One region of the Colwellia meonggei genome, then DNA from elsewhere that is predicted to be linked to it. Evidence: predicted binding sites of a transcription regulator. Region 1 holds the regulator's gene; each other region holds the start of a gene.
The links. The regulator sigma-54, encoded in region 1, starts transcription at its own class of promoters, with help from an activator protein. The targets are predictions, from matches to a motif close to GTTGGCACGNNNNTNGNNT.
Positions count from the first base shown of each region.

Region 2: the regulator sigma-54 is predicted to act here: its motif matches at 1,416-1,434, upstream of flgF (flagellar basal-body rod protein FlgF).
Region 3: the regulator sigma-54 is predicted to act here: its motif matches at 6,357-6,375, upstream of fliE (flagellar hook-basal body complex protein FliE).

Region 1 covers NZ_BAAJLZ010000001.1:420,182-430,162, forward strand. Annotated here, with positions in the region: gene AC27E9_RS01930 (PLP-dependent decarboxylase) at 1-339, shown strand, start outside; gene AC27E9_RS01935 (succinylglutamate desuccinylase/aspartoacylase family protein) at 371-1,516, shown strand; gene yjgA (ribosome biogenesis factor YjgA) at 1,598-2,116, opposite strand; gene pmbA (metalloprotease PmbA) at 2,233-3,588, shown strand; gene mgtE (magnesium transporter) at 3,746-5,107, opposite strand; gene AC27E9_RS01955 (HPr family phosphocarrier protein) at 5,278-5,550, opposite strand; gene rapZ (RNase adapter RapZ) at 5,562-6,416, opposite strand; gene ptsN (PTS IIA-like nitrogen regulatory protein PtsN) at 6,423-6,875, opposite strand; gene hpf (ribosome hibernation promoting factor) at 6,909-7,196, opposite strand; gene AC27E9_RS01975 (RNA polymerase factor sigma-54) at 7,234-8,742, opposite strand; gene lptB (LPS export ABC transporter ATP-binding protein) at 8,806-9,537, opposite strand; gene lptA (lipopolysaccharide transport periplasmic protein LptA) at 9,538-9,981, opposite strand, start outside.
Region 2 covers NZ_BAAJLZ010000001.1:806,016-815,996, forward strand. Annotated here, with positions in the region: gene AC27E9_RS03605 (flagellar hook protein FlgE) at 1-1,312, shown strand, start outside; gene flgF (flagellar basal-body rod protein FlgF) at 1,474-2,217, shown strand; gene flgG (flagellar basal-body rod protein FlgG) at 2,240-3,028, shown strand; gene flgH (flagellar basal body L-ring protein FlgH) at 3,046-3,753, shown strand; gene AC27E9_RS03625 (flagellar basal body P-ring protein FlgI) at 3,765-4,859, shown strand; gene flgJ (flagellar assembly peptidoglycan hydrolase FlgJ) at 4,889-5,881, shown strand; gene flgK (flagellar hook-associated protein FlgK) at 5,935-7,941, shown strand; gene flgL (flagellar hook-associated protein FlgL) at 7,950-9,155, shown strand; gene AC27E9_RS03645 (flagellin) at 9,442-9,981, shown strand, end outside.
Region 3 covers NZ_BAAJLZ010000001.1:834,704-844,684, reverse strand. Annotated here, with positions in the region: gene AC27E9_RS03780 (flagellar hook-length control protein FliK) at 1-318, opposite strand, end outside; gene fliJ (flagellar export protein FliJ) at 460-894, opposite strand; gene fliI (flagellar protein export ATPase FliI) at 914-2,278, opposite strand; gene fliH (flagellar assembly protein FliH) at 2,308-3,093, opposite strand; gene fliG (flagellar motor switch protein FliG) at 3,132-4,187, opposite strand; gene fliF (flagellar basal-body MS-ring/collar protein FliF) at 4,180-5,910, opposite strand; gene fliE (flagellar hook-basal body complex protein FliE) at 5,965-6,306, opposite strand; gene AC27E9_RS03745 (sigma-54-dependent transcriptional regulator) at 6,726-8,066, opposite strand; gene AC27E9_RS03740 (sensor histidine kinase) at 8,066-9,262, opposite strand; gene AC27E9_RS03735 (sigma-54 interaction domain-containing protein) at 9,476-9,981, opposite strand, start outside.

The DNA.
Region 1 (9,981 bases):
CAACAATTAGTACTTGCTGGTGGCATTAACCATTTATTACGACCAGCGATTACAGAGCAAGCATTTCCAGCAAATTTACTTCGAAACTCTAGTGCATCGTTAATTGAATTTGATCTACATGGTCCACTCTGTACTAGCTTAGATAAATTAGGCCGATTACCGCTACCGGGAGATGTTAATGTTGGCGATCAAATCATTTTTGGTTTGTCTGGGGCATACGGTTTTACGGAAAGTATGCCATTTTTTCTTTGTCATCAAATTGCTGCCGAATATGTTTTGCAACATGGCGTTATTGAACAAGTACGTGTGGCTGAGCCAGCGTCGTGGTATTTACGCTAATGCGTAAAGCTTAGTTAGGGTAAAGTTACTTATGAATATTATTAGTAAAGAAGTGATGCATGTGGGTGAAATGGCCAGCGGCGCAGCGCTTACCGTACCGGTTTATCGTGTCCAGGGTTCAGAGAGTGGGCCAAGTGCTTATATTCAAGCGAATATGCATGGCGCTGAGGTGCAAGGTAATGCCGTTATTTTTCAATTGTTAGAGCAACTTAAACACATTGAACTAAATGGCTCTATTACGTTAGTGCCTTATGCGAACCCTGTTGGCTGTAATCATAAAAATGGTGAATATACTTTAGGCCGATTCGATCCTATAACTGGGGTCAATTGGAATCGCATGTATCATTTCGATGAAAGTATTATTGCACCATTTGCTCAAGAGTATTTAGCAGCGAGTAGCGTAGATATTGAAGTGGCATTTAAAGCGTTAATGCTTGAGCAAATTGAACAAAAGTTAAATCATAATATTTATGGCTTAACAACAGGACAGCGTATTGCTTATCAACTGCAGCGTTTAGCGCATCAAGCTGATATTGTTTTAGATCTACATACAGGCCCTATTTCGAGTAAACATTTATATTGCCCTGAATATGCCAAAGACAGCGCGCGCTTTTTTGATATTCCCCATACTATTTTAATTCCTAATAGTTTCGATGGTGCTTTAGATGAAGCAACATTTTGTCCTTGGTGGCAATTGCAAGCAGCATTCGCAATGCTCGGGCGTGATTTTCCCATTCGTGCTGGAGATGATGGTGCGAAAAGCAGTATTGTTAAAGAGAGTTTTACCGTCGAATTAGGATCGCAAGAGCAAATAGATTTAGACGTTGCCCATCAAGATGCGTTAGGTATTTTAAGTTATCTGCAATATCAAAATGTCATTCAATCAGATATCTTTTACCCGAAAACAATGACACGTTATGCTTGCATGCTTACTGATTATAAAGCGCTATATTCACCTATGGGTGGCATGGTTGATTATTTAGCTGAGTTTGGTGAGCCTTTAGTAGCTGGTGAGCCATTAGCCCGTATTCTTAGAATGGATAATTATGGCGATGGTGATCCATTGCATTATATTAGTTTAGATCACCCTGTGATCCCCATCTTGCACTTTGCTTCAGCAAGTGTGAATCAAGGTACTGAACTATATAAGGTTTTTAGTAAGTATAGTGTGCTATAAATAGGTAGGAATTTCAGGTTTTACTAGCAACGCTTTGTTATCAGGAGGCTGTTAACAAAGCGTTTTTGGTGATTTATTACTTTAAAAAATTACATGTTCTTTTAAGTAAGCAAATAAATCTCGGTAATGTTTACCTGTTTTTTCTGCGCTATGTTCTTTTTTCGCTTGGCGCACAAGCTGTCTGAGCTTTTGACGCTCCATAGTGGTGAACTTTGCTAATAACGCCTCGATAGATTCGCTACCCTGTTCAATAAGTTCATCACGCATTTGCTCAAGCTTTTCAAATTTTGACGACTCTTGTTGATGCTTGTTAGCCATGACATCCATCGCTTGTTTAATCGGCTCAAGATCAGTCTCTGACAATATTTTCGCGATATGGCGAATATGACGGCGTAATGCCTCGTGCTTATTGGTAATTTTGTCGGCAAGCACCATAGCATCTTTTAATTCATCTGTTAGAGGCAATCGACTACGTTGGTGCTTAGACATTTTCACTAAAACAAGACCAAAATCTTGTAGTCGATGCATTTCACGTTTTATTTCTGATTTACTCAGTAATTCTTCTTCTAATTCGTCGATATCGTTGGCAGACTGGGGCATAATGTTGGGTAATCAAGTAATAATTCCCTATAGTATACAACAAAGCCGTTACAGCAAAAACATTCCTGTTGCTGGTATCGAAAAAAATAGCATTAAATGTGAGAAGTAATTTACCCATGAGCGATTCTGATAGTATCCAAACGCAAATAGAGCATGTTAAACAACGTGTGAATGACGCAATGACGATGGCCAAAACATTAGGTGCTGATGGCGCTGAAGTCGCGATGAGCCGTCAGCAAGGCTTAAGTGTGAGTACACGTTTGGGCGAAGTTGAAAATGTTGAGTTTACGAGTGATGGTGCTCTTGGTATTACTGTTTATAAAGAAGGGCGTAAAGGCAGCGCTTCAACGGCAGATTTGTCTGAGCAAGCATTAAAGCAAGCAATAGAAGCTGCGGTAAACATAGCCAAATATACCTCTGTTGATGATTGTTCTGGCTTAGCTGATAAAGAATTATTAGCGATGGAGCCAGAGGATTTAGATTTATATCACCCAAAAGCGCTTTCAACCGAGCAAGCAATTACTTTAGCAAAAGAATGTGAAGATACTGCCTTAGCTTATGATCCGCGTATTAATAATTCTGATGGTGCAACGTTAGCAAGCTTTGAAGGTTTTAAGGTATACGGGAATAGCCATGGTCAGCTGGTTGGCTATCCAAGTACTCGCCATAGCTTAAGCTGTGTAATGATCGCCAATGAAGGTGAAGACATGCAGCGCGACTACGCTTATACAGTAAATCGTCAGTTTGATGCTATGGAGAGTGCAACAAGTATCGGGCAAAAGTCTGCTACAGAAGCATTGTCACGTTTAGGCGCTCATAAACTTGCCACAACTAAAGTGCCAGTGATGTTTCGTGCAGATATTGCTAATACACTTTTTGGTCATTATATAGCAGCTATTAGTGGCGGGAACTTATACCGTAAATCGTCATTTTTAATGGACTCAATGGGAAAGCAGGTTTTTCCAGAGTTTCTAACTGTTAACGAACGTCCGCATTTGAAAAAAGCGCTAGCAAGCAGTGCTTTTGACGCTGAGGGTATTGCAACTGTTGATCGTGAAATTATTTCAGATGGCCGACTAGCAACTTATTTGCTTACCAGTTATTCAGCCCGCAAGTTAGGTATGCAATCAACTGGCCATGCAGGTGGTATTCACAACTGGCAGCTCGCGATAAAAGAGCAAGGGCAGGGTGGAGAGTTTGATGCCATGCTTAAAACCTTGGGAACTGGTTTATTAGTCACTGAATTAATGGGACAAGGTGTTAATGTGGTTACTGGTGATTATTCTCGCGGCGCCGCTGGCTTTTGGGTCGAAAACGGTGAGATTGCCTACCCAGTCGATGAAATTACTATAGCCGGAAAACTACAAGATATGTTTGCTGGTATTGTTGCTATAGGTAATGATATTGATATGCGTGGCAGCATCCGCACCGGCTCTATCATTATCAATGAAATGCAAATTGCTGGCAATTAGTTGTCGTGGTTCTGTTATCTGATGAGTTAACGACTCATCAGATGGCTGGATTCTATGCTCCTAGCTTTAAGTGAATATCGAAAGACAATAGGTTAGATCGATAGTATTTCGGGTATCTAAATGAACCGTAAATATTATTGCGACGATTTGTAAAGTACTAGTTGCCTAGCAACAAAGTTGCTGTACCTAAAAAGGCAAAAATTCCTACCACATCAGTAACTGTTGTTAAGATAACGCTACCCGCGAGTGCTGGGTCAATATTCATTTTTTTTAACATTAATGGAATAGTGACACCGGCAATACCTGCGGCGGTCATATTCATTAACATGGCAAAAGCGATAATTGCGCCAAGCATTAAGTTTTGCTGCCAAATGGCAACAACAGTCGCGATTAAAACTGCCCAGATGATACCGTTAAAAAAGCCAACCGCGAGTTCTTTGTAGAGTAGTGTACGTGAGTTACTTTCGCCAACATGCCCTAAAGCAATACCACGAATCACCAAAGTTAGGGTTTGATTGCCAGCAACACCGCCCATACTCGGCACTAAAGAATTTAACACAGCTAGAATGGCTAATTGGCTTAAGATACCTTCAAATAAGCTCGATACCGCAACAGCCATTAATGCAGTAACTAAGTTAACACCTAGCCAAATAGAGCGCTGCTGTGTACTTTTAACAACGGGTGCAAAGGTATCAGCTTCGTCATCTAAACCTGCCATACTCATCATCGAGTGTTCAGCTTCTTCACGAATAATATCAACTACGTCATCAACGGTAATACGACCGAGTAAGCGGTCTTCGTCGTCGACAACTGGCGCTGAAAACCAATCATGACGCTCGAATAATTGTGCAACATCTTTTTCATTTAGGTCGGCGGGAATCGCTTCAATTTCATCATCAATTAAGCTTGAAACTATGGTTTCTGGCTTTGCTGTTACTATAGCGGTTAAGGAAACGGCACCAATAAAATGATCTTCACGGTCAACCACATAAAATGAATCTGTTGCCTCTGGCAATTCTCCCCGCAGCCGCAAGTAGCGTAATACCACATCAACTGTTACATCAGGTCTAATGGAAATGGTATCAGTATTCATGATACCGCCGGCGGTATCTTCTTCGTATGATAACGCGGCTTCTACTCGACTACGGTCTTGCGAGTCCATCGAGCTTAACACTTCTCGATAAACGCTGTCAGGTAAAGTACGGAAAACTTCTGCTAAATCATCAACGTCCATGCCCTCTGCAACAGCAGCAAGCTTTTCAGGACGAATGTTTTTTAGAATACCTTTACGAACTTCTTCATTAAGTTCTTCAAGTACTTCGCCGTGATGGTCGGTATCAATTAACTGCCAAAGTACGGCACGACTTTTTGTTGGTGAGGACTCTAGTAATAGCGCCAGATCGAATGCGGGCATGTCTTGCAAAAGCTTTCGGACATAGACATACATACCACTGCCTAGGGCATCATTAACTTGCTGTAAGCGTTGGTGGCTGTACTCTTGTTCAGAAACTTCCGGCATATTGCTATCCTGTGCCGTTGTAAAAACGAAAACTGAAAATTATTATTATGAAGGATATTTATTAAGCTATTATTGCAACAAAAACCAATAGATATCGACAAGCAGTTTATCTTAATTCGAGACTTTTCGCAGCTTTTTTATTGACTTAAAAACTGGTTGAGCAGCTAGGGCTATTCTTCTTCGTCGAATTTATCGCTAAATAATTGGCAAACTTCATCTAGCGCTAATTCAGCATCTTTTCCGGATGCAATGACATTAACGACTTTCCCTTGTGCGCCGGCAAGTAGCATTAAGCCCATTATGCTGCCAGCATCTGCGCTATTATTATCAAGTTCTACTGTAATTTCTGCACTAAATCGCTGGCTTAATTGTGCTAGCTTTGTTGCTGCTCGGGCATGCAGCCCAAGCTTATTGATAATTTTTACTTGGCGGTTTATCGGCATAGACAAGGGAGTTAAGAGCTAGCTAGGGCTAAATCGCGGTGACGAGATTGCACGTCATCACGCTCTTTACGCATATTATTGGCAAGTAATTCCGCGATATAAACAGATCTGTGCTTACCACCCGTACAACCTATGGCGATAGTGACGTAACTACGATTATTACGCTCAAGGTGCGGTAACCAAGTCATCATAAAGCTGTTTATTTGCCAGATAAACTTGGTCACTATTGGTTGGCTTGCTAAGAAATCTTGCACTGGTTTATCTAAACCTGTGTAGCCTTTCAATTCTTTATCCCAATAAGGGTTAGGTAGGAAGCGAGCATCGAAAACATAATCGGCATCTTGAGGAACGCCGTGCTTGAAACCAAAAGATTCGAAAACAATAACCATTGAGCCAGATTTTTTGCCTAAAATTCTTTCTCGTACCAAATCAGCCAATTGGTGTGGTGAAAGTTGGCTGGTATTAATATATAAATGCGCGCGAGTCGCAATTGGTGCAAGTAATTGCTTTTCCAGTGCAATCGCTTGATCAAGGGCGATATTTTGTTTAATTAAAGGGTGTAAACGTCGAGTTTCACTAAACCGGCGAATGAGATCGCTATCATCAGCATCTAAATAGAGTAAGTTTAATTCAACCGCGCTGGGCAGGTAATCGATAATCTCTGGAACATCATTCGGGTCGGCGGGTAAATTACGAACATCAAGGCTAACGGCAACATTCTCGTAATCATTGATCACAGTATGGGTTAATGCGGGCAACAAATTAACCGGAATGTTATCAACACAATAATAGCCTAAATCTTCTAAGACTCTAAGTGCCACACTTTTACCTGAGCCGGAACGGCCACTGACAATGATTAATTTCACTGGTAATTAACTCGCTTGTTGGATTAATTCAAAAAGTGCTTGGTTACTTTCACATTTACGAACTTGTTTACAAAACTGTTTGTCGCGAAATATCTCGGCGATGCTTTGTAATGTACATAAATGATTTTGACACTCAGCTTCGGCAACAAATAGCGCAATAAAAATATCGACAGGTCTATGATCTATGGCATCAAAGTTTATCGCTTGTTCTGTAGTAATAACTACCGCAATTGGCTTATCAGCAGTATCTAAACGTCCGTGAGGAATTGCAATTCCGTTACCAATTCCAGTAGAGCCCATTTTTTCACGCTTAACCAAGCTCTCTAACAATTGAAAAGTATCGTGATTAGGCAATTTTTCAGAGGCCAAGCTACTTAAATATTCTAATATGCGTTTTTTACTGGAGCCCGGAGCTGCACATATAGTGCAGTCCGGTGTCAAGATGTCTTGCAACTTCATAATTACTTCAAAAACCTAATGCGAAGGGGGATATTAGTGTTTACTAATTTTGCCTTTATATTTTAATATTTGGCGGTCAAGTTTATCAATCAGTGAATCGATTGAAGCGTACATATCACTATTTTCGGCTTTGGCATGTACTTCACTACCACTTAAATGCACCGTTGATTCGGCAATTTGATTAAGCTTTTCCACCGTTAACACGACATGAACATTATTGATATGATCAAAATGTCGCTCTAGTTTTTCAAATTTTCCATTAACATAATCACGTAATGAATCGGTAACATCGACATGGTGTCCGGTAAGATTAATTTGCATATGCTTCAATCCTCTTTTTCGGGTAAATAAACCAAGCCTACAATAGGCTTTTACGTTGATTCGATGGTGGTATCGAAAGTGACTCGCGATATTTAGCTATGGTACGTCTCGCCACTTTAATACCTTGTTCTGCAAGAATATCTGCCATTTTACTATCGCTCAGTGGCTTGGCCGGTACTTCTGCAGAAACTAACTTTTTAATTAACTCACGAATGGCAGTTGATGAACACTCGCCACCATTCTCAGTACTGACATGGCTAGAAAAGAAATATTTTAATTCGAAAATGCCTCGTGGCGTGTGCATATATTTTTGTGTGGTAACACGCGAAATGGTTGATTCATGCATATCAACAGCTTCAGCAATATCGTTCAATACCATAGGACGCATGGCTTCAGGGCCATGTTCAAAAAATCCTTGTTGGCGTTGAACGATACAATTTGACACTTTTAATAGGGTATCATTACGGCTTTCGAGACTTTTTATAAACCACTTAGCTTCCTGCAGGTTTGAACGAATAAATTGCGAGTCAGTAGATGATTTCATTGAACGTGACATCGCGGCATATTGCTGGTTTACCGAAAGCTTAGGTGCAGTATCAGGATTTAGTTCAACGGTCCAACGACCATTTTTCTTTTCAACTGACACATCAGGTATAACGTATTGCTCTTCACTCTTAATAACGCTATCACCAGGGCGTGGATCAAGTGTCTGAATTAAGCGAATAACTTCACGTAATTGATCTTCTTTTAGGCGTAATTTACGCATTAATTGGCGATAGTCGCGATTACCAAGTAAATCGATATATTTACCTACCGCTAATTTACTTTCCTCTAACCAAGGTGTATCGCTTGAGAACTGGTTTAATTGAATTAGTAAACACTCCGGAATAGAGCGGGCCGCGACACCTACAGGATCAAAAACATTAATACGTTTTAAAACCACTTCAATTTCGTCAAGTTCTACGTCTTCAATGCCAACACTTTCTAAAATTTCTTCAGCTGATACTGTAAGGTAACCAGCTTCATCGACAGCTTCAATAATCGCTGTTGCAATAGCCTGGTCGGTTTCGGTAAACGGTGTAAGCTCCATTTGCCAAAGTAAGTGATCTTGAATTGAGTCTTTAGTTTCGCCTTGGTAAGTATAATCTTCTGAGGCTGGGCCTACTGCGCCGCTGCTAGCACCGGCACTAAAATTATCGTCCCAAGTGGTGTCGTTATTTAATTCTTCTGGGATATCAGTTTTTGCCATACCTTCAGCAGAACTGATTTCATCGATAGTAGGAGTAGAGTCTTCACTGCCATCTGGCGTCGCTACTTCAGTGCTTTCGCCGACACTTGCGGAAAATGCTTCTTCTAAATTATCAGGGGTATTTTCGGTAGTATTAGTTTGGTTTTCATCCATTTCAAGCAGTGGATTACTTTCAAGCGCTTCCTGAATCTCTTGCTGTAGGTCTAATGTCGACAATTGCAACAATTTAATTGCTTGTTGCAATTGCGGGGTCATGGTTAGCTGTTGCCCGATACGGAGCTGCAGAGTAGGACGCATTTAGATTTTCTTTTCCCTGTTACTATTTAACACAATGTTATTTTATTGCTAAAGCTGATTTCACTATAGCGTGAATTGTTCACCTAGGTATACATCTCTTACGTGTTGATTTGCAAGAATTTGATCCGCATCACCTTCTGCAATAAGTTCACCATGGCTAACAATATACGCATGTTCACAAACGTCTAATGTTTCGCGCACGTTATGATCAGTAATTAGAATACCAATACCACGTTCCTTTAAGTGTAGGATAATTTTTTTTATATCACCTACTGAAATTGGATCAACACCTGCAAAAGGTTCATCCAACAAGATAAATTTTGGATCAGCAGCTAATGCTCGCGCAATTTCTACTCGACGACGTTCACCACCTGACAGGCTCATACCTAAATTGTCTTTAATATGACCGATATTGAACTCTTCTAATAAGTGTTCAAGTTTTTCTTCTTTTTCAACATCAGTTAATGATTTTCGCGTTTGTAAAATGGCCATTATGTTGTCGTAGACAGATAATTTCCGAAATATTGATGCTTCTTGTGGTAAGTAGCCAATACCCTTACGAGCACGTTCATGCATTGGCAGCAAAGTTAAATCTTCTTCGTTAAGTACAATAGCTCCGCTATCATTATTGACTAAACCAACAATCATATAGAACGAGGTGGTTTTTCCTGCACCATTAGGACCAAGTAAACCAACAATTTGCCCAGCAGAAACTTTTAAACTGACATTTTTAACAACTTTTCGGCCTTTGTAAGATTTTGCTAAACCGGTTGCTGATAAGGTAGATATTGGCATTTAATTTTGCTGTTCCTTTGATTTTTTCGGTAGTTCAGGCTTACTTTTAGGCTGCAAAACTGTTTCAACAACCGTATTTTCTAAGCTTTCTGCATTAACGTATTCAGTTTCAAAGTTATAGGTGATTTTATTGCCACTTACTTCACTGCCTTCTTGTGTTAGTAAAGCGTTGCCAGAAATAATGACGATACTCTTTGCAGGTTCGTATCTAATCTCATTGGCTTGTAAATTAATTGGGCTGCCATCTTCAAGGGTTTGTTCAAAGGTAGCAGGTGAACCTTTGGCAATATAAATTTTATCTTCGCTGTCAGCTTGAGCAATAACTTGCACTAACTCGGCGTTAATAGTGAGTGTGCCTTGCGAAATAATAACATTGTCGATATAACTGAAAATTTTATTTTTTAGATCGGCAGCTTGCCGTGATGAAGAAATTTTGATTTCTTG
Region 2 (9,981 bases), 390 kb from region 1:
ACAAGGTAGTATTCAGTTTACTAACAACGCATTAGACTTAGCTATTACGGGTAACGGATTTTTTGCCACAGTACCAGAACTCGGCAGCTTAGAGACCTCATATACGCGTGCTGGTCAGTTTAAACTTAATGATAGTAACTTTGTGGTTAATTCTGCTGGTGAACACCTTTTAGGCTATGATGTAAATGCGGATGGTAGTTCTAGAGGGGTGACTCTCTCTACAGCGAGCCCGATTCGAATACCAACAGCTTCAGGCGCACCGCAGCAAACTTCAGAAGTTGATATGCGTATGAATTTACCTGCTGGTGCCACTTATATTTCTGACTCTCCAGGTAATTTTGATCCTGAAAATGATACAACTTATGAACAATCCACAGCAGTGACAATATTTGATTCACTCGGTGATAGCCATGTTATGACCTATTACTTTGTCAAAGATAACCCGGAAACAGCACCAAATCAGTGGATGATCTTTGCTTCTATCGACGGAAAGATGATTGATTTGGACGATGACCCCGTTGTTCAAGCTGCCGCTGATGCTCTAGTGGTTACCGAAACAGCAGCAGCAACAGCGGCTCAAGCAGCCTATGATGCTATAGCATCACCAACAGCTGCTGATTTAGCGACATTGAATGCGGCAAAAACAGCACTTTCAAATGCTATCGCAGCAACAACGCCTCAAGGGGGAACTGTATCAGGACCATTATCACCAGGAGGAGCCAAAGGAGCTCGACTAGTTTTTAATTCCTCTGGCGATTTTATTAGTCAATCACCTTCATTGGCCAATGGCGGTATACGTACTGTTGCATTTACAGATCATTTACCAAATGGTGCCGATCCGACGCAAAATGTTGCCATAGACTTTAACTTGGATTCATTAGCACCGAACCCAAATGAACCAACACAATTTGCGTCCAATTTCGAAACAACCTCATTACAGCAAAATGGTTTAGCTGTTGGTCGACTAACGGGCATCGATATTGGAGTGGATGGTTTAGTGCGAGCAACATACAGTAATGGTACATCAGAACCTCTTTCTCGTATCGTCATGGTCAACTTTGCTAATGAACAAGGGTTAACACAAGTCGGTAATACTGGCTGGAAAGAGAGTATAAGTTCAGGTGAAGCTTTGGCTGGTGAAGGCGGCTCTGGTACTTTTGGTACTATTAACTCATCTGCACTAGAGCAATCAAATGTTAACTTAACATCAGAGCTTATTGATTTGATTTCAGCGCAACGAAATTTCCAAGCAAACTCACGAGCATTGGAAGTTGATAATCAGCTAAACCAAACGATACTGCAAATTCGATAATCTATTATTCTCTAATCAAAATATTAAAAGCCAGGTTGTGTAATGTTACCTGGCTTTTCTTTTTTCGTCACAATCCTTTCGTTAACTACTTCCCTTTTCATAGCTTGGCATTTTAATTGCATTATCCTGAATAATTGAAATTAGTTTGAGTGGAATTCATTATGGATAAGATGCTGTACATTGCCATGAGTGGCGCGAAGCAAAACATGCATGCCTTATCGGTAACTGCCAATAATCTCGCTAACGCCAAAACAACTGGCTTCAAGGCTGATTTAGCCAATGCCCGAGCAATGCAAGCTTTTGGTGAAGGCATGCCGACTCGTGTGTTTTCTATGACTGAACGTTCAGGCCAAAACTTTGACAGTGGTGCCTTCCTTACAACTGGTCGTGATCTTGACCTTGCTATTCAAGGCCAAGGTTGGATGGCGGTGCAAACTAAAGATGGTAGTGAGGCGTATACTCGTAATGGTCAACTAAAACTAAATGAGAATGGTGCCTTAGAAACATCAGGTGGAGATTTAGTCATTGGTGAAAATGGCCCTATTTTCTTGCCGTTACCAGTAAATAACATAGATATTTCCAGTGACGGAACCATTATGGTTCAGCCAGAAGGTGCTCCTAGTTCGGTGCAAGAAGAAGTTGGCCGTATTAAGTTTGTTAATCCTGATAACCGTTTTATTGAAAAAGGTAATGACGGTTTGTTTCGTCGTAAAGATGGCAATAATGAGCCGGCTGATGTCACAGTAAAAGTCGCAAGTGGCGCTATCGAATCTAGTAACGTAAATCCTATTGGTGAAATGACCGATATGATCGCACTGCAACGTCAATTTGAAATGCAGTTAAAAATGATGAAAACCGCAGAGGAAGTCGATAACAGTGCTTCTTCATTATTACGGGCATTCTAATTAAATTTTCTCGAGGTGATGTATGAACCCAGCATTATGGATCAGTAAAACAGGCTTAGATGCTCAAACAAAAGAAATTGCGGTTATTTCAAATAACTTGGCTAATGCCAGTACCGTAGGCTTTAAAAAAAGTAGAGCTGTTTTTGAAGATTTACTTTACCAAAATATCAACCAACCAGGTGGTCGCTCAGCACAAGATACAGAAATGCCATCAGGCTTAATGTTAGGTGCCGGTACTAAGGTTGTTGCCACACAAAAAATTCATACCCAAGGGGATATGCTTAATACTGACAATGCCCTTGATTTGATGATTCAAGGCGAAGGCATGTTCGAGATTCTGATGCCAGATGGCTCTTCAGCTTATTCTCGTAACGGTCAATTCACTATGGATGAAGAAGGCAGCATAGTAACTCCGGGCGCGGGCTATTTATTACAACCACAAATTACCGTTCCAGAAGATGCCTTGAGCATTATTGTCTCGCAAGATGGTGAAGTATCCGTAACCTTGCAAGGTCAAGCTGAACCTGCTGTTGTGGGGCAAATCAATACTGTCAACTTTGTAAACCCAACGGGCTTAGAGCCAATTGGGCAAAACTTATATGTAGAAACTGCGGTAAGTGGCGCGCCACAAGAGGGAGTTCCGGGATTAGCGGGTTTTGGCATGATAGTACAAGGAGCCTTAGAAACATCCAATGTAAATACCACCGAGGAACTCGTTAACTTGATTGAGAGCCAACGTGTATATGAAATGAATTCAAAAGTAATTTCAGCTGTTGACCAAATGCTTAGCTACATTAATCAGCAGTTATAAGGTTTAGGGAGCGGATGATGAAAAAACAAAATGCTTCGTTAAAAACAAGATGCCTAAGTGCAGGTGTTATTGCTTTGTTGATGAGTGCTTGTGCCAGTGTTGAGCAAGCAAAAACATTACCTGATGATCCTAATTTTGCGCCAATTCTGCCGGAAATGAATGATGAACCATTAGTACCTACGGGGTCATTATTTAAAGTTAATTACGTTAATAATATTTATTCTGATTCAAAAGCGCATCGAGTTGGCGATATTATTTCCGTTATTTTAAGCGAAAGTACGCAAGCGCAAAAAAATGCCAAAACTGAACTTTCCAAAGAAAATAGTGCCACGTTAAATCCAATTACTGGCTTTGGTGGAACTCCGGTCAATATCAAAAATAAATCAATACAGTTTGGTTACGCTCAAGGATCTGATTTTACAGGCGATTCAAAAGCAGATCAGGGTAATAGTTTATCTGGTAATATTTCTGTTCATGTATTAAGAGTACTTCCTAACGGTAATTTAATGATCCGTGGTGAAAAATGGATGACCTTAAATAATGGTGATGAATATATTCGCCTAACTGGCATTATTCGCTCACAAGACATCAGTTCAAGCAATACCATTACCTCGAGCAAGGTCGCGAATGCGCGTATTCAATATGCTGGTACTGGCGCGTTTGCTGACGCTCAAGAACAGGGTTGGTTATCAAAATTTTTCAGTAGTTCATGGTGGCCTTTATAAAGGAAAGTATGATGAAAAAATTAATATTTAGCCTATGTTGTTTGACATTATTAGCAATAAGTCCTGAGTCAAACGCACAACGAATTAAAGATTTAGCTGATGTTGCGGGTGTTCGAAGTAACCAGCTAATTGGTTATGGTTTAGTGGTTGGTTTACCCGGTACAGGTGAGCAAAGCCCGTTTACGGAGCAGAGCTTTAAAACCATGCTGAGTAATTTTGGTATTACTATGCCAACTAACTTAAAGCCAAAAATTAAAAACGTTGCCGCAGTGGCTGTACATGCGGAATTACCCGCTTTTTCTAAACCTGGGCAAAAAATTGATATTACGGTTTCTTCTATGGGCAGTGCGCAAAGTTTACGTGGTGGTACATTGTTACAAACTATATTAATGGGCTTAGATGGCAATGCCTATGCCGTTGCACAAGGTAGCCTAGTGGTCAGCGGTTTAGGTGCTGAAGGTTTAGATGGCTCAAAAGTTATTGCAAATACACCTACAGTAGGCCGAATTGCCAACGGTGCTATGGTTGAACGGGAAGTAATATCGCCATTTACATCTGGCGACCATATTACTTTTAATTTACACCGAGCAGACTTCACTACTGCTAAACGTTTATCAGATACCATCAATAATTTAATTGCTGGCTCTGCACGTGCGGTTGATGCTACGTCGGTAAAAGTTACTGCGCCTAGAGATGCCGCTGACAGGGTTAGTTTTTTAGCGACTTTAGAAAACCTTGAGTTTGAACCAGGCTCGCCATCGGCAAAAATTATTGTTAACTCACGCACTGGTACTATTGTTATTGGCGCCGATGTACGTTTATTGCCGGCGGCAATTACTCATGGCGGCATAACAGTGACGATTAATGAAATTGAAAATGTTTCTCAACCGAATGCTTTTGCTGAAGGTGAAACTGTTGCAACCACACAGTCAATTATCGATGTAAACCAAGACGATTCTCGGATGTTTGTTTTTGATCCAGGTGTTACGCTTGATGCATTAGTTCGTGCTATTAACCAAGTGGGAGCAGGTCCAGGTGATGTTATGGCAATTTTAGAAGCTTTAGATCAAGCAGGTGCACTGCGAGGAGACTTAGTCATCATTTGATATTGATTGAATAATGACTGGTATTAAAAATGACAACACGTATTGCTGACGCACAAAACTTCTTAGACATTAATGGCCTAAACTCGATTCGACAAGATGCGAAAACTGGTGATAAGGCGAGTAAAGAAGCTGCACTAGAGCAGGCTGCTAAACAGTTCGAAGCGATTTTTATGCAAATGCTAATGAAAAGCATGCGTAAAGCGCAAGAAGTTCTGGAGTCAGACAGCCCATTTAACTCTGAGTCAACTAAGTTTTATCGTGATATGCACGATCAGCAAATGTCATTGGAAATGTCGAATAACGGTTCATTAGGGCTATCTGAACTTATTGTTCGTCAACTCGGTGGAGACAGTGAAAATTACAAGCCTCATACCATTTTACGTTCAGACGGAAACTTAGATAGTCGCGGCAGTGTCCGGGTAACCCAAGGTTCTTTATTAACTAATAGAAATACTGTCAACGATCCGGCAACGGCTCAAGATCAAAGAGAGGATCGTCAAACAAATGGCTCTGATCTGGTAAAAATGGTTAGTCAACTACAAAGTCCAACATTTGAAAAGCCACAAGACTTTGTTAGTGCATTAACGGCAGATGCAAAACGTGTACAAAATAAAATTAATGTACCTTTTGAAGTTGTTATTGCTCAAGCCGCATTAGAAACCGGATGGGGTCAGAAGATTATTAAAACTGAAACTGGTAAAAGTTCTAATAACTTATTCAACATTAAGGCTGATAGTCGTTGGGCTGGCGAGAAAACACATAAAGAAACTTTAGAGTTTGAAAATGGCGCTATGGTGAAAAAGCGTGAGCCATTTAGGGTGTATGAGTCGATTGGGCAAAGTGTTAATGATTACTTAAATTTACTTACTGGCAGTGAGCGCTATCAAGGAGCATTAGAAAAATCTGAAAATGTGGAACAATTTCTGCATAACCTACAAAGTGCTGGTTATGCTACCGACCCAAATTACGCGAAAAAGATAATGGGAACACTTCGGACAGTAACTGGCTTATTAAATAAATAAGTTTAACCCAAAGTTTCACTACTGAAACCAAGGTTACTGTAGGAGTTTAGGTCATGTCGATTAATCTGTATCAAACTGGTGTTAGTGGTTTACTGTCCGCGCAACAACAGTTAGCTACGACAGGGCACAATATTGCTAATGTAAATACAGAAGGATATACCCGCCAACGCGCTGAACAAAATGCCGCTATTGGCAACGTAAACGGTGGTAACTACATTGGCTCGGGTACTTATGTGCAAGACATTACCCGTATCTATGATCAATTCTCCTACAAAGAACAACTATTAAATAAAAGTAATTTAGGTAATGCCAGCTCGATTAGTTTAGATCTTAATCAACTTAACCAGATTATGTCATTTTCTGGTGAAGCAATCGGTGGCTCTATAGATAGGCTATATCAAGCGGTAAATGGTATTGCTGATAATCCTAATGATATTGGTTTACGTAACATTGCCTTGAGTCAGGCAAGCGTTTTGGCAAACGATTTTAATAGTGTTAACGACAATTTAGATCAGCTGGAAAAATCGACAAATGGTGAAATCGAACAAATTGCCAGTAAGATTTCACAAATTTCAGTTGAATTGGCAAAAATGAATGATCAAATTCTACACAATAAAGACTTAACTTTAAGTGGTCAGCCTAACGATCTACTTGATAAGCGTGATCAACTGATCACTGAATTAGGGCAGTATACTTCAGTTAATACACTTCAAGATAGTAACGGTGTTATGACTGTCATGATTGGTAGCGGCACGACTTTAGTAGCCGGTATAACACCACTCACGGTTGGTGTGGAGGCAGGTAACCCTGATCCAATGCAAACGCAATTAAAGTTGGTTGGTCCAAATAGCACCGTTACATTAAACGGGGAAAAATTAGGCGGGGAAATTGCGGCTAAGTTCGAATATCGTGACGAACATCTCACAAAAGCCCGCAGTGAAATAAATCGTTTAGCGATGGCAGTATCGGAAACTTTAAATCAAGCGCAGTCGCAAGGATTAGATTTAAACGGTAAACAAGGCGCTAACATGTTTACTGATATTAATAGCACGCAACTGCAAAACTCACGAGTACTACCTTCGTCAAAAAACGCTGGCACAGTGCAGGCAGGTGTTGCAATCACTGATGTTTCATTAGTGCCAAGTAATGAGTTTACTGTTAAATATGATGGCACAGATTATATCATGACCAATGAGCTTGATGGTAGTGAGACAACCTTGGTGGAGTCTCCTGTTGGCTCAGGTGTATTCCCAACTACATTTGGTTTTGACTTTACCGTTAATACAGGCACTCCAAGTGCTGACGATACATTCAAAATTCGCCCAACTGAAAACAGCGCAGCATTAATGAGCGTGACCCTCTCTGACCCTAAAGGTATAGCAGCAAGTTCGGCAATTGAAGTCGCTACCGATGACAATAATGTCAGTACTGGTACAGTAAATATTACTAATATATTAGATCCCGAACTTGCTAGATCATTTACCAACGGCACCAATGCAAATTTAACGGTTGATGTTTATGAAAGTGCGCCGGGTACTTTTGACTATCGTATTTATGATGCGGCTAATCCGCCACCGGCACCAACTTTAGCTACTGGCAGTTTTGCCGCTGGCGCAACAGCCCTTATTGATATGCCACCAGCATCGACGCCACCGGCTTTTCAAATTGAAATTGGTGGAACTCCTACCGGTCAAGGAGCACTTGCTCGTGAGAAGTTTGCCATTTCTGATGCTTTCGGTTCAGGTAACGGTAGTAATGCTGCATTTATGGCTTCAACACAAGAGCAAAAAATTCTTGGTGGGGGTAAACAAACCTTTAGCCAAGCACTGGCCAATACAACTGCTGAAGTTGGCTCAAATGCGAATTCAGCGGAAGTTGTCGCTGATACTGCGCAGTCATTGTTTACGCAGGCATTTAACCGTAATCAATCTAAATCAGGAGTTAACCTCGATGAAGAAGCGGCTAATATGCTGAAGTATCAACAAGCTTACCAAGCATCATCACAAATCATTTCAGTGGCAAATACCATATTTGATACGCTGTTATCAGTGGCTAGATAGGATTTATTATGCGCATTTCTACAGCACAGTTTTATATTCAGAATGGTTTGCAGATGTCTAATCAGCAGGCTGGTGTTAATGAACAAGTTAATTATATATCAAGTGGTAAGCGGGTAATAACGGCTAAAGATGATGCCGTAGCTTATGGCACATTAGCGGGTTATAAGAATGACCTCGCTAATATTGAAAAATACCAACGTAATATTACCCAAGCGGAAAACCACAACAGTTTAATTGATACCTCATTAGCTAATGCTGAAGGTATTATGAATGAATTGAAAGATTTAATGCTACAAGCTAATAATGGTGTTTATTCAGATGATGACTTGAAGTCTATTGCGCAGCAAGCCAGACACAGTTTAGAGCAAGTGTTAGATATTGCTAATGGTCAAAATGAAACAGGAGGTTATGTATTTTCCGGTTATCAGGTTGATGACGCACCGTTTGTTTTACAGGCGGATAACTCGGTAAATTATCGTGGAGATAATGGCGTACGAGAGCTGCAAATAGGTAAGAATGTTACAATTGCTACCAATCAAAGTGGTGAAGAAGTTTTTCAGAAAGTTCCAAATGCCATTGGTGACTTCTCGCCAACATATAATACCAACACTTCAGGTATTGCCGTTGAAAGCGCCGTAATAGCAGACCCGAGTGTATACAACAGTGCGGTAAACCCACCGGACTTTACTTTTAACTTTACTACTGCGACAGATCTTAGTATTACCGATGGTGCTGGAAATGTAACTAACATTACCGGTTATGTGCCAGGGCAAACCATTGCCTTCAATGGTATTGAGGTAAAATTGAGCGGCAACCCATTGCCGGGCGATAACTTTTCTTTGACGCCTGATCAGGAAGTCAGTGTGTTTGAAACCATGAAGTCGGCAATTGATTGGATTGAAAATAAATCCAGTGCAGGAGAAGATCCGCAAGTACAGGTTGATTTTAACCAAACACTTGAACAGTTAAGTGATGCCATGAATCACCTAACTTCACGTCGCGCGCAATCGGGCATTAATCTGCAAGTTATTGAGCGTCAAAAAAGTAACCATTTGGACTCTGAGTTGCATTTAGAGTCGTCTCGTTCGTCAATTGAAGATTTAGACTTTGCCAAAGCGATCTCAACCTATGAGCAATCAAAGGTCGCGTTACAGGCTGCCCAGCAAACATTTACCCAAGTTCAGGGGTTAAATTTATTTAATTATATTCGTTGATGTTTTTGGCGCACATTTTGCTTTGCTCTAGATGCGTTAAAAAAGTACCACCAGAGGAGACCCTTAAAATTTATGAGGGCTGGTGAAAATAAAGCTCCATTTTAATCGAGCTACTTTAAACAGAACAGAGGCTTCAGTTAGCTATCTTTAATGGAAAGAAAGTCACTTAAAGTAATTAACTAATAGCGAGCTTCTAATAACAAAGCGTTAACGTCCGGTTTATGGACAACGCTACAACAACACATAAACAGGCGTTAACACCAGTTAACACATTAGGAGTTTTATTATGGCTTTGTCAGTAAATACCAATATATCTTCGTTAAATGCTCAACGTAATTTAACTAAATCAGGCGATGGGCTTGCGACATCAATGCAACGTTTATCATCCGGTATGCGTATCAATAGTGCAAAAGATGATGCTGCGGGTTTGCAAATATCTAATCGATTAACTTCGCAAATATCGGGTTTAGGTGTTGCTCAACGTAATGCTAATGATGGTATTTCAATGGCGCAAACCGCTGAAGGTGCGATGCAAGAATCAACGAATATTTTACAACGTATGCGTGAATTGTCGTTGCAATCTGCTAATGGTTCAAACTCTTCAGAAGACCGCGCAGCACTGCAAAAAGAAGTTGCGGCATTGCAAACTGAATTAACTCGTATAGCTGAAACAACATCATTTGGTGGTCAAAACCTTCTTGACGGTACTTTTGGCACTAAGGCCTTCCAGGTAGGGGCTAATTCAGGTGAAACGATTTCGGTTGGCTTAAAGGACATTAGTGCCGATGAGCTAGGAACTACATCTCGAAATGCAATATCTGCAGGT
Region 3 (9,981 bases), 410 kb from region 1:
TGCTTCACTTTCAGGCGAAATAGGGACAGGTAATGTATGTTCATCACCTGGTATTTTTTTACTATTATCACCTTTTTTATCAACATCATTGAAAGATTCACGACGTTCTTTTACATCACTTGCCGCTTGAGGTGGTTGATTGCCGTTTGACGCATTGCCTTTTTCTGTCGGCTTATCTTGTTGGGCCTTGTAGTGTTTTTCAATAACATCAGAAAACTCAGTATCTTTTACTGATTTATTACTCTGCTCACTACCTTTATTCCCTTGAATATCAGTAGCTTTAGTAACTTCAACAGAGAGTAAACTTAATTGAGACATAATAACCCTTTAGCAACTTTATCTTTTACAAGCAACTTAACTTGCAACAACTTTAAAAACTTACGTAATACATAAGCAAAATTTATTCCACACTATTAAAATCGATAATAAAGTTAATGCTGACAACAATACTCTGGAGTATTAGCGCGTACGACGAACAAATTGCTGCGTAGCTATTTCATCAAACATTTTTTGCTCTTGTTTATCAGCAACAAGCTTTAAGGCCGCTAGCTTTTTATCCCGTAATAACTCCACTGCCTGTATTTTTTTTCGCTGTTCAAACCACTGTTTCTTTCGAGTTTCTACTAGTGCTTTCGCTTGATGAGCAGCAACTTTAACTTGTTGCGCTGCATTGTCTAACTTAGCGATAAAGGCATGAAAATGACTATAAGTCGCACTATCGATACCTTCTAAAGAACGTTGATTAAGTCGGCGCATATACTCTAAACGATAATCGCTAACACTTTTTAAACGCTCTTGGTTTTGTTGATAATCTAGCTCAGCACTTTGTAATGCTTGTGCTGCTTTTTGCTCTTTATCAAGCTCAAACTTATATAAGGTATTTAACTGTTTCATTTGCTTTTGCATATGCTAGTTACTGAGCTTGTTGATTATTTTGTGCGTGCGCTTGCGCGGCAGCTAGAATTTCTTGCAGTTGCGCTAAACTTTGATCATATGGGATAACTTCTAGCGTTTTTTGCTGTAAGAAAAACTGTATAACAGGTTGTAAATCAATTGCTTGGTCAATACGTGGGTCGGTACCACGACTATAAGCACCAATAGAAATGAGATCTTTGTTTTCTTGATATAAAGAATACACTTGTCGTAATTGTCGTGACAGTTGTTGATGTTCATCACTGGTTACCATTGGCATAACACGACTAATTGAGCCCTCAATATCAACTGCAGGATAGTGCCCAGAATCAGCTAAGCTTCGCGACAGGACAATATGGCCATCTAAAATAGCACGTGCAGCATCAGCTATTGGGTCCTGTAGGTCGTCTCCTTCAGTTAAAACGGTAAAAAATGCGGTAATAGAGCCTTGGCCGTCGCCACCATTACCCGCGCGCTCAACCAGCTGTGGTAATTTAGAAAATACCGACGGCGGATATCCTTTAGTGGCAGGTGGCTCACCTACCGCTAAAGCTATTTCACGCTGCGCTTGGGCATATCGGGTAACGGAATCAATTAACAGTAATACATTTAAACCTTGATCGCGAAAGTACTCACTAATTTGTACTGCTGTTTCACAGCCCTTTAACCGCATTAATGGCGAGTTATCGGCAGGAGCAGCAACAACTACAGAGCGTTTTCGCCCTTCTTCCCCTAAAATTTCTTCAATAAACTCTTTTACTTCTCGGCCACGCTCACCTATTAAACCAACAACAATCACATCAGCTGAGGTACCACGGGTCATCATGCCAAGTAAAACACTTTTACCGACACCCGAACCGGCAAAAAGTCCCATACGTTGACCGATGCCAACCGTTAAGAAACTATTAATTGAGCGAACACCAACATCAAGTGGCTCTGAAATCGCTCGGCGAGATAATGGATTAATAGGCTTGCTATCACGTTGATAACTTTCTGACGCTTTTATTGGCCCTTTACCATCAAGAGGCTTACCAACACCGTCAACAACACGACCTAATAAATCCATTGATAACGGTAGGCGTGCTTTCGTTGATAATGGCACCACGCGGGCACCAGGTGACACGCCTTGCAAGCTTTGCTCTGGCATTAGGAAAGTAATATCTTGAGAGAAGCCAACCACTTCTGCAATTAGGTCACCATGTGCGGTTTCTACTAGACATTGGCTACCTACATGTGCTTTAACACCAACCGCTTCTAGTGTTAAACCCACAACACGCACTAAACGACCAGCCACCGAAATACGGTGCGGATGAATAAGTTGCTCACAATTTTTTAAGCGTTCGGTAATGCGGGTTATATCAACCATAAAAAGTTTTTGACACTTTTAGTAAAAGTTTACTGATGTAAGGCTTCTTGCAAAAACGATTCCAAGACCTCATTTAGGCGAGATTTAATATTAAGATCGATATTTGATGTGCTGTTTTCGATTTGACAACTGCCAACAGGTAATTGTGGTGCAGCTAATAATCGCCAACCTTGTTGCTCGATATAACCAACACCAAATTGCTGTTCCACTAACTTTATATCTTGCGGATTAAGTAAGATTTGGGTTTGTGCATCTTGCCCCGGCAAAGCTTTAATACCAGCGCTAATGGCGGATAATAAAATATCAGGGTTTGTTTTTGCTTCGTGTGTGGTAACGGCTTGCGTTAACTGTACAACAAGCTGCAGTAATTGCGCTTCAACATTTTTTTCAACATTAGCAAGTGGATGATGAAATTGCTCGATTAATGACTGCATTGCAGCAATTTGTTGATCGCTAGTTTCTTTACCTTCAGCTAAACCAGTATTAAGGCCCTCTTCATGGCCAGTTAATAAACCTTCTTGATGTCCAGCAGCTTTACCTTCATCGAAACCTTTAGCAAAACCGTCTTCTTTACCTTGATTGAAACCTTCGTCAAATGCTGCTTGACGAATTTCTTCGATTTCCTCAGCCGTTAGTGGTACTGGCTCAGCGATTTCACTTTCTTCAGGTGGCTCATAACGCCAGCGGCGTGACTTACCCATAGCGTTAGTTTTGCTATCGTCTTCATCAACACTTGGCTTAACATCAGGTATCGCCCAAGCATTCACTTCTTCTGAGATAACATCCGATTGGTTTTTTGAGTCAGTTGGCTTCATCGTATCAACTTAACAAGCGATTATTTGCTAATAGCAGTTTATAAGAATTCATCGCCGCCTCCAGCGCCACCAAGCATGATTTCGCCGGAATCAGACAGTCGACGAGCAACAGATAAAATTTCTTTTTGTGCAGCTTCTACTTCACTAATACGCACAGGTCCCATGGCTTCAAGGTCGTCCGCCAACATTTCAGCCGCACGTTTTGACATATTCGCCATAATTTTTTCTTTTAACGCTTCATCGGTACCTTTAATGGCTTTCATTAATGCATCTTGTTGTACTTCTCGCAAGATCGCTTGGATACCTCTATCGTCAACATCGGCAAGGTTTTCAAAAACAAACATCAGATCTTGAATTTGCTGGCTCATCTCTTCATCATGCTCACGAATAGAGTCCATTAGCATACCTTCAACATTGGTATCTAAATAATTCATGATGTCTGCAGCTGCTTTTAAACCGCCCATTTTCGCAGCTTGCGCGCCTGCTTGACCAGCAAACTGTTTCTCCATAATCTCGTTTAATTCTTGCAATGCTGCCGGTTGTACTTCTTCTAAGTTGGCAATACGCATCATTAAATCAAGACGAACTTTATCGGCAAATTGCGTCATAATTTCAGCAGACTGCTCGGGCTCTAAATAAGATAAAACAATAGTTTGGATTTGAGGATGTTCATTACGGATAATGTTCGCTACTTGTTTAGAGTCCATCCATTTCAATGAATCTAAACCTTTCGCACCACCACCCATGACAATTTGATCAATTAAATTACCGGCTTTATCTTCACCTAGTGCGGCAGTTAATGCTTTACGAACGAATTCTTCACTTTGGAAACCAATTGTCGAGAAGTTTTGAATTTCTTCGATAAAAAGCTTATGAACAGCAGTAATTTTTTGCTGGGTAAAATCTTCCATACCCGCCATGATGGTGCCCACTTTTTGCACCTGTTTTGGCTCTAAGTGTTTTAATATTTGCGCAGCATCTTCTTCCGAAAGACTTAACAGTAATATTGCCGCCTTTTCGCCACCATCAAGTTTATTGACGTCAAACGCGCCAGTTGATGGAATTTCTGCAATTTCTTGTGTTTCATCACTCATCTTCGTTTAACCAACTTTTAACTGCTTGCGAGGATAATTCAGGCTCATTAGCCACTAAGGCACGTACCGCTTTTAGAACATCTTCATCACGATGTAAATCAGGTAATTGTAGGCTACCATCTGGGGCAAAACCTACGGCACCTGCGTCAAACTCAGACGTTAGCATATCCATGGTTTCATCACCTAAATCAATATGGCTATCTAATGATTTTTCACCATAGTCATTTGGTGTTTGATCTGGGTAAATTAAACGTTTCAGCATTGGGCGAACAACGGCGAATAACAAGATAGCGATAAGGATTAACGCCCCTAGTAATTTCGCGTACTTGAACATTACAGGATCGCGCCATAATGGCACTTCTTCAACCGCCTCTACTTCAGCGCGAGAAAACGGTAAGGTTACAACTTCAAGCGTATCGCCACGTTGTAAATCAAAACCAATACTGCCTTGTAATAAACGACGAATATTTGCCATTTCTTGCACGGTGCGTGGTGTCGATGCTGGCTCACCTTCAGCCGTTGTTGATGGTAAATAATCAAGCGCAACTGAGACACTTATACGATGAATAACACCGGTTTGCTGCTTGGTATAGCTAATTGCTTCATCTAATTCATAATTACGTGTTGATTCAGTATGCTTACGACCAGGCATAGCTTGTTGCTGTGCGCCACCTGTTGCATTTTCAGGGATATTACTTTCAAGTGGTGGTTGATTGGTTAGTGCACCTGGAATGCCCCCTAATAAACCACCAATGGTATTATCTTCAACTTTCATTTCACTGCGCAGTGCAGGTAAATCAGGGTTGTAACGACGCTGTGTTTCTTCGGTATTGGTAAAGTCCATCGCGACATCAACTTGCGCGGTATAATTACCTAGCCCTACCACAGGGATTAAAATCGAGTCGATTTTATCCATATATTCTTTTTCGCGTTTTTGTTCAATTTCAAACTCTTTACGTGAACGAGATGATACTGAATCTTGCGAGCCTGAATTTAATAAGCGGCCATTTTGGTCAGTTACTGTCACTCGGTTTGGATCTAAGCCTTGCACTGCTGAGGCAATAATATCAACTACAGAATCAACTTCTTCTTCCGATAATAGTCGGCCTCTTCGCATGGTAAGTACAGCAGTTGCTGAAGGATTTTTCGCGCGTTTCGCAAAAACGTTTTCACGTGGAATGGCTAGCAAAACACGAGCACGAGAAATTGATTGTAGCTCTTCAATGGTACGAGCTAATTGCTGCTCACGTGAATGTTTTAACCTTTCTGTTTCAAGACGTTGGCTCACACCAAAGCCCATATCTTGCATAATGATTTCAGAGCCTTCAGAAGGAGCATCACCTAAACCTTCACGTGCTAGCATCAATTTAATTGCTTGGTAGTCTTCACTTTGCACAGAAATAGTATTGTTTTCTTGGCGATAGGCATCTTTATAACCATTGGCATCAAGGGTATCCATGGTTTTAATTAATTGTTCGGTTGGAAGCTTTGCGAGAATTCGGTATTCAGGTTGGTTCGCCCACATAATGACAAATATGGCAATGGCAAGACAAATCGCTAATGCCATCACTATAGTAATTTGACGTAAGAAGTCAACATTCCCCATAGCGCCAGCTAGTCCTGACTTTTGTTCACCTACGACACCGTCGGCGCTGTCATTTGCAACTAAATCACTGCCGCCATCTGACACCATTAACCCTGTGTTGTCTGTTGAATCTGCCACTTATTTTCTCCGCATTACGTCTGTTTTTTATATTTTCAATTAACAACTGAGCTGCTATACCGGCATACTCATAATTTCTTTGTAAGCTTCAACAAACTTATTACGAACTTGAACTGTTGCATCAAAGGCGATGCCTGCTTTAGACGAGGCAATCATAGTGTCGGCAAGTGTAACATTGCGATCACCGAGTTCAAAGGCCATCTTTTTTTCGCCTGCATCTTTTTGTATATCATTAACAGTATTTACTGCGTCTTTTAACATGCTACCGAAATCACTCCCGGCTTTACTTACCGGTGGCGTACCCATGGCATTTTCGCCGATAGGTAAGCGATTACCCATAGCTTCCATCGACATACTTTGCATTTGCGCATATAAAGAATTGGTTTTGATATCCATGATTAACTCGCTTGCGTCAATTTCTTGTTACTTAATGTTAGTTATAGATAAAGCAAGCATAATGCCAAGCACAACCGTTATTTTATTCACCTGACATATCAGCAAGTTACATGAAAAACCAATGTAAAAACAAATGAATTTGTTATTTAATCAACCAGTTTAGCGTGGTGTTATAGGAGGAAATTGGCAGGTAGATTTTTAATGATGCTTAACTCTATATTTATAGTAAGAGTGCTCGAAAAACATTTACCTTTAGAAGCAGTCTAATTGAATTCACTTTCAATAAAGATCATAAAACAACTGCAGTAGCAGTTGTTTTTACAATATTTCAGTTTTATTAGATAACAGCAGCAAAGTCGTTAACTTAATACCCCTTTAATAAAGCCCTTTAATAAAACCCTTTTTATAAAAAACGCAGCTTACGCTGGTATTTGAATACCACTATCTCGCATACGCGCAATTTTATAGCGTAATGTACGAGGGCTTATTCCTAAACGCTCGGCAACATCTTTTCGACTACCTTGGCAGGCATGTAAGGTATCAAGAATAATTTGGTGTTCTTGTAATTTTAACTCACTGCCTAGTTTGTCATCTTTGGCACTTGGCATTGATATATCTTGAGCAGTTGGCGGCTCAAAATTATCAATAAGTAGATCACCAGCATCGATACATTTGTCGCTTTGTAAAATAAGCGCCCTTTGTACTACGTTATCTAGCTCTCGAACATTACCTGGCCAGTCATAAGCGAATAATTTACTTCGGGCTGCAGTGGTTAATTCAGGTATTACATTGCCATCTTTTTGGCATATACGGGCGATTAAATGTTGCGCCAATGGGATAATATCGTCCCGTCGTTGATTTAATGGTAACCAAGTTAACGGGAACACATTCAAGCGATAATATAAATCTTCTCGAAATACGCCTTCGCTAACCGCTTCTTTTAAATCTCTATTACTCGTCGCGATTACGCGTACATCTAAATTGATGGTTTTACGTCCACCAAGACGCTCTACTTCACGCTCTTGCAATACCCGCAGAATTTTAGCTTGTAGACCTAAATCCATCTCGGTTATTTCATCAAGCAAAATAGTGCCGCCTTGAGCTTGTTCAAACTTACCTGGACAAGCCTGAATTGCGCCGGTAAATGCACCTTTTTCATAGCCAAATAATGTTGCTTCCAACATATTCTCAGGAATGGCCGCACAATTAATAGCAACAAATGGCGACTGACTTCGTGGAGAATTCTTATGGATATGCTGCGCTAGCACTTCTTTACCTGAGCCACTTGGACCAAGTACCATCACTGATGCTTCTGTATTAGCGACTTTTTTAGCTAATGTCAGCAATTCGACGCTGGCTTTATCAGCTGCGACTGGCTCACATTCATCTTGAAGTTGCAGCGGTACATATTGATTGACCATATTCAGCAGTACTTCAGGTGCAAATGGTTTTGCCATATAATTGCAGGCACCGTCTTTAATCGCCTGCACTGCATCATCAATAGTGCCATAAGCAGTCATAATCAAAACGGGTAATTTTGGATAATTATTACGGATACTTTTTAACAACGACAAGCCTGACATACCACCCATTTGCACATCACTTACCACTAAGTCTACGGCTTGAGATTTAAGGGTAATTAATGCGGCTTCGCCTGACTCTACCGGAACACATTGATAACCGGCAAGTAACAAGGTATCAACAAGTGCTTCACGTAAGCCAGCATCGTCTTCAACGACCATAATTTTACTTGAACTCATTACTTTACTCCTTCGACACGAGTTGATGATTGTTCTGCTGTACCAGAATCCAGCTCAGATTGACTACTGGTCAGTTTAGGGATTTTCAGGCAAAAATGGGCTCCCTCTCCGGGCTGACTCAGTAATCGCACTTCCCCCTGGTGAGCATTAGCAACTGATTTAACAACAGCTAACCCTAGGCCTGTGCCTTGACTTCTTGAGGTATAAAAAGGTTCAAATATTTTATCGGCAAGTTCAGCACTAATACCTTGGCCATTGTCACGAACACTAATATAGACATATTCATCTTGGCAATATGCACTAATATCGATAACCGCATTCGACTTAATAACTTCAATACTGTTATGAATTAAATTTTGAATGGCCCCAGATAGCGCACTGACATTACCGAGTACTTCACAGCCTTGTTTGCACGGATATAAATTTACTGTTGCGCCAGCTTTTAGGGTTTGAGGCTCAATAGCTTGCGAAGCTTGCTCAATTAAATGATTAACATTCACAGGTTCAACAACGGCCTGTTGACCACTTTTGGCGAACAAAAGCATGTCGTTCACCTGTTGTTCTAAATCTTGTAAGCGCGATACCAATTTGTTTTGAAAGTTTTCACGAGCTGTATCCGTTAGCTTTTTATTACTTAAGTTCGCACCATAAAGCATGGCCGCAGACAGTGGTGTTCGAATTTGATGGGCAAGTTTAGAAACCATACGACCCAATGATGACAAGCGCTGTAGCTGGCCTAATTTATCTTGTAATAATCGCGTTTCTGTTAAATCGGTTATCATGATTAATTGGCCGGGTTGATCCCCCAGCGCAGTAATTTCTAATTTAACTCGGCGGCCATCATTTAGAGAAACTTCATGCCAATCATCAGCTCGTGGTTTAAATGAGCGCTTAATCACATCAAACCACGCTTGCCCTAATATAGGTTCATCAAGCAGCTGTTGCGCCATATTATTTAGTTTGACCACTACGCCGTTACCGTCGAGAATTATCATCCCTGTTGGCATAACATCGATAACTTGTTGTGTTTGTTGGTTTTGCTGGCGTAAATAGGCTAGTTCACCCGGGAAGCTCTCGTGTTCTAAACGCTGCTTTTTTTCTTTATGCACATCAACATCATTCAAAGATGTGAAGGCTCTATTCAGCACAGAGTTGGCTGTAGAAGAGTTATGTGATGTCGAAAAGCCTAGCGCCATAATATTTCACCTGAGTAAAGAGTAACACTCAAATAAAGCATTAATTATGCCAAACAATAAAACCCTGTAAATACAGTAATTAAACTAAGAGTTTTATCGAAAAACAGCTCGTCAATAAAATGGCTAAAAACAAAAATAAGAGAATAAAACTATGTGTTTTTTGTGATAAATAAATGATTAGCACAACGGTTGCTTTAACGTTGTGCTAATGAGTTAACTTTCTCTTTGTAAACTATACTTACGCATTTTCTCAACCAAGGTAGTACGACGCATACCTAATAACTCTGCCGAGCGTGCAACTACCCAATCATTCTTATCTAACGCTTGGTTAATTAAATTAACTTCAAGATCTGCCAAATATTCTTTTAAATTTAACCCGTCAGCAGGAAGAATATCAACGGTATTACCTGAAGAGATTGCTTGCTCGCTTGTTTCATTAATTTCATCATCTTCGTCTTCATAATCGAAGCCAGCAAATAATTCATTAATTGCTTCCCGCTCTTGCAATTCTTCTGGGTATTCAGGCTGAAACTCATCAACATCTAAATGGCGATACTTGAGCGGAAGCTGACCAACATTAACCACTTGTTCGCCATACATGATGATCATACGTTCAATTAAGTTAGACAACTCTCGCACATTACCAGCCCAAGGGTGCTCTTGTAGTGACTCAATCGCTTTATCGGTAAAGCGAACCGACTGCCCTTGCTCTGCTGAAA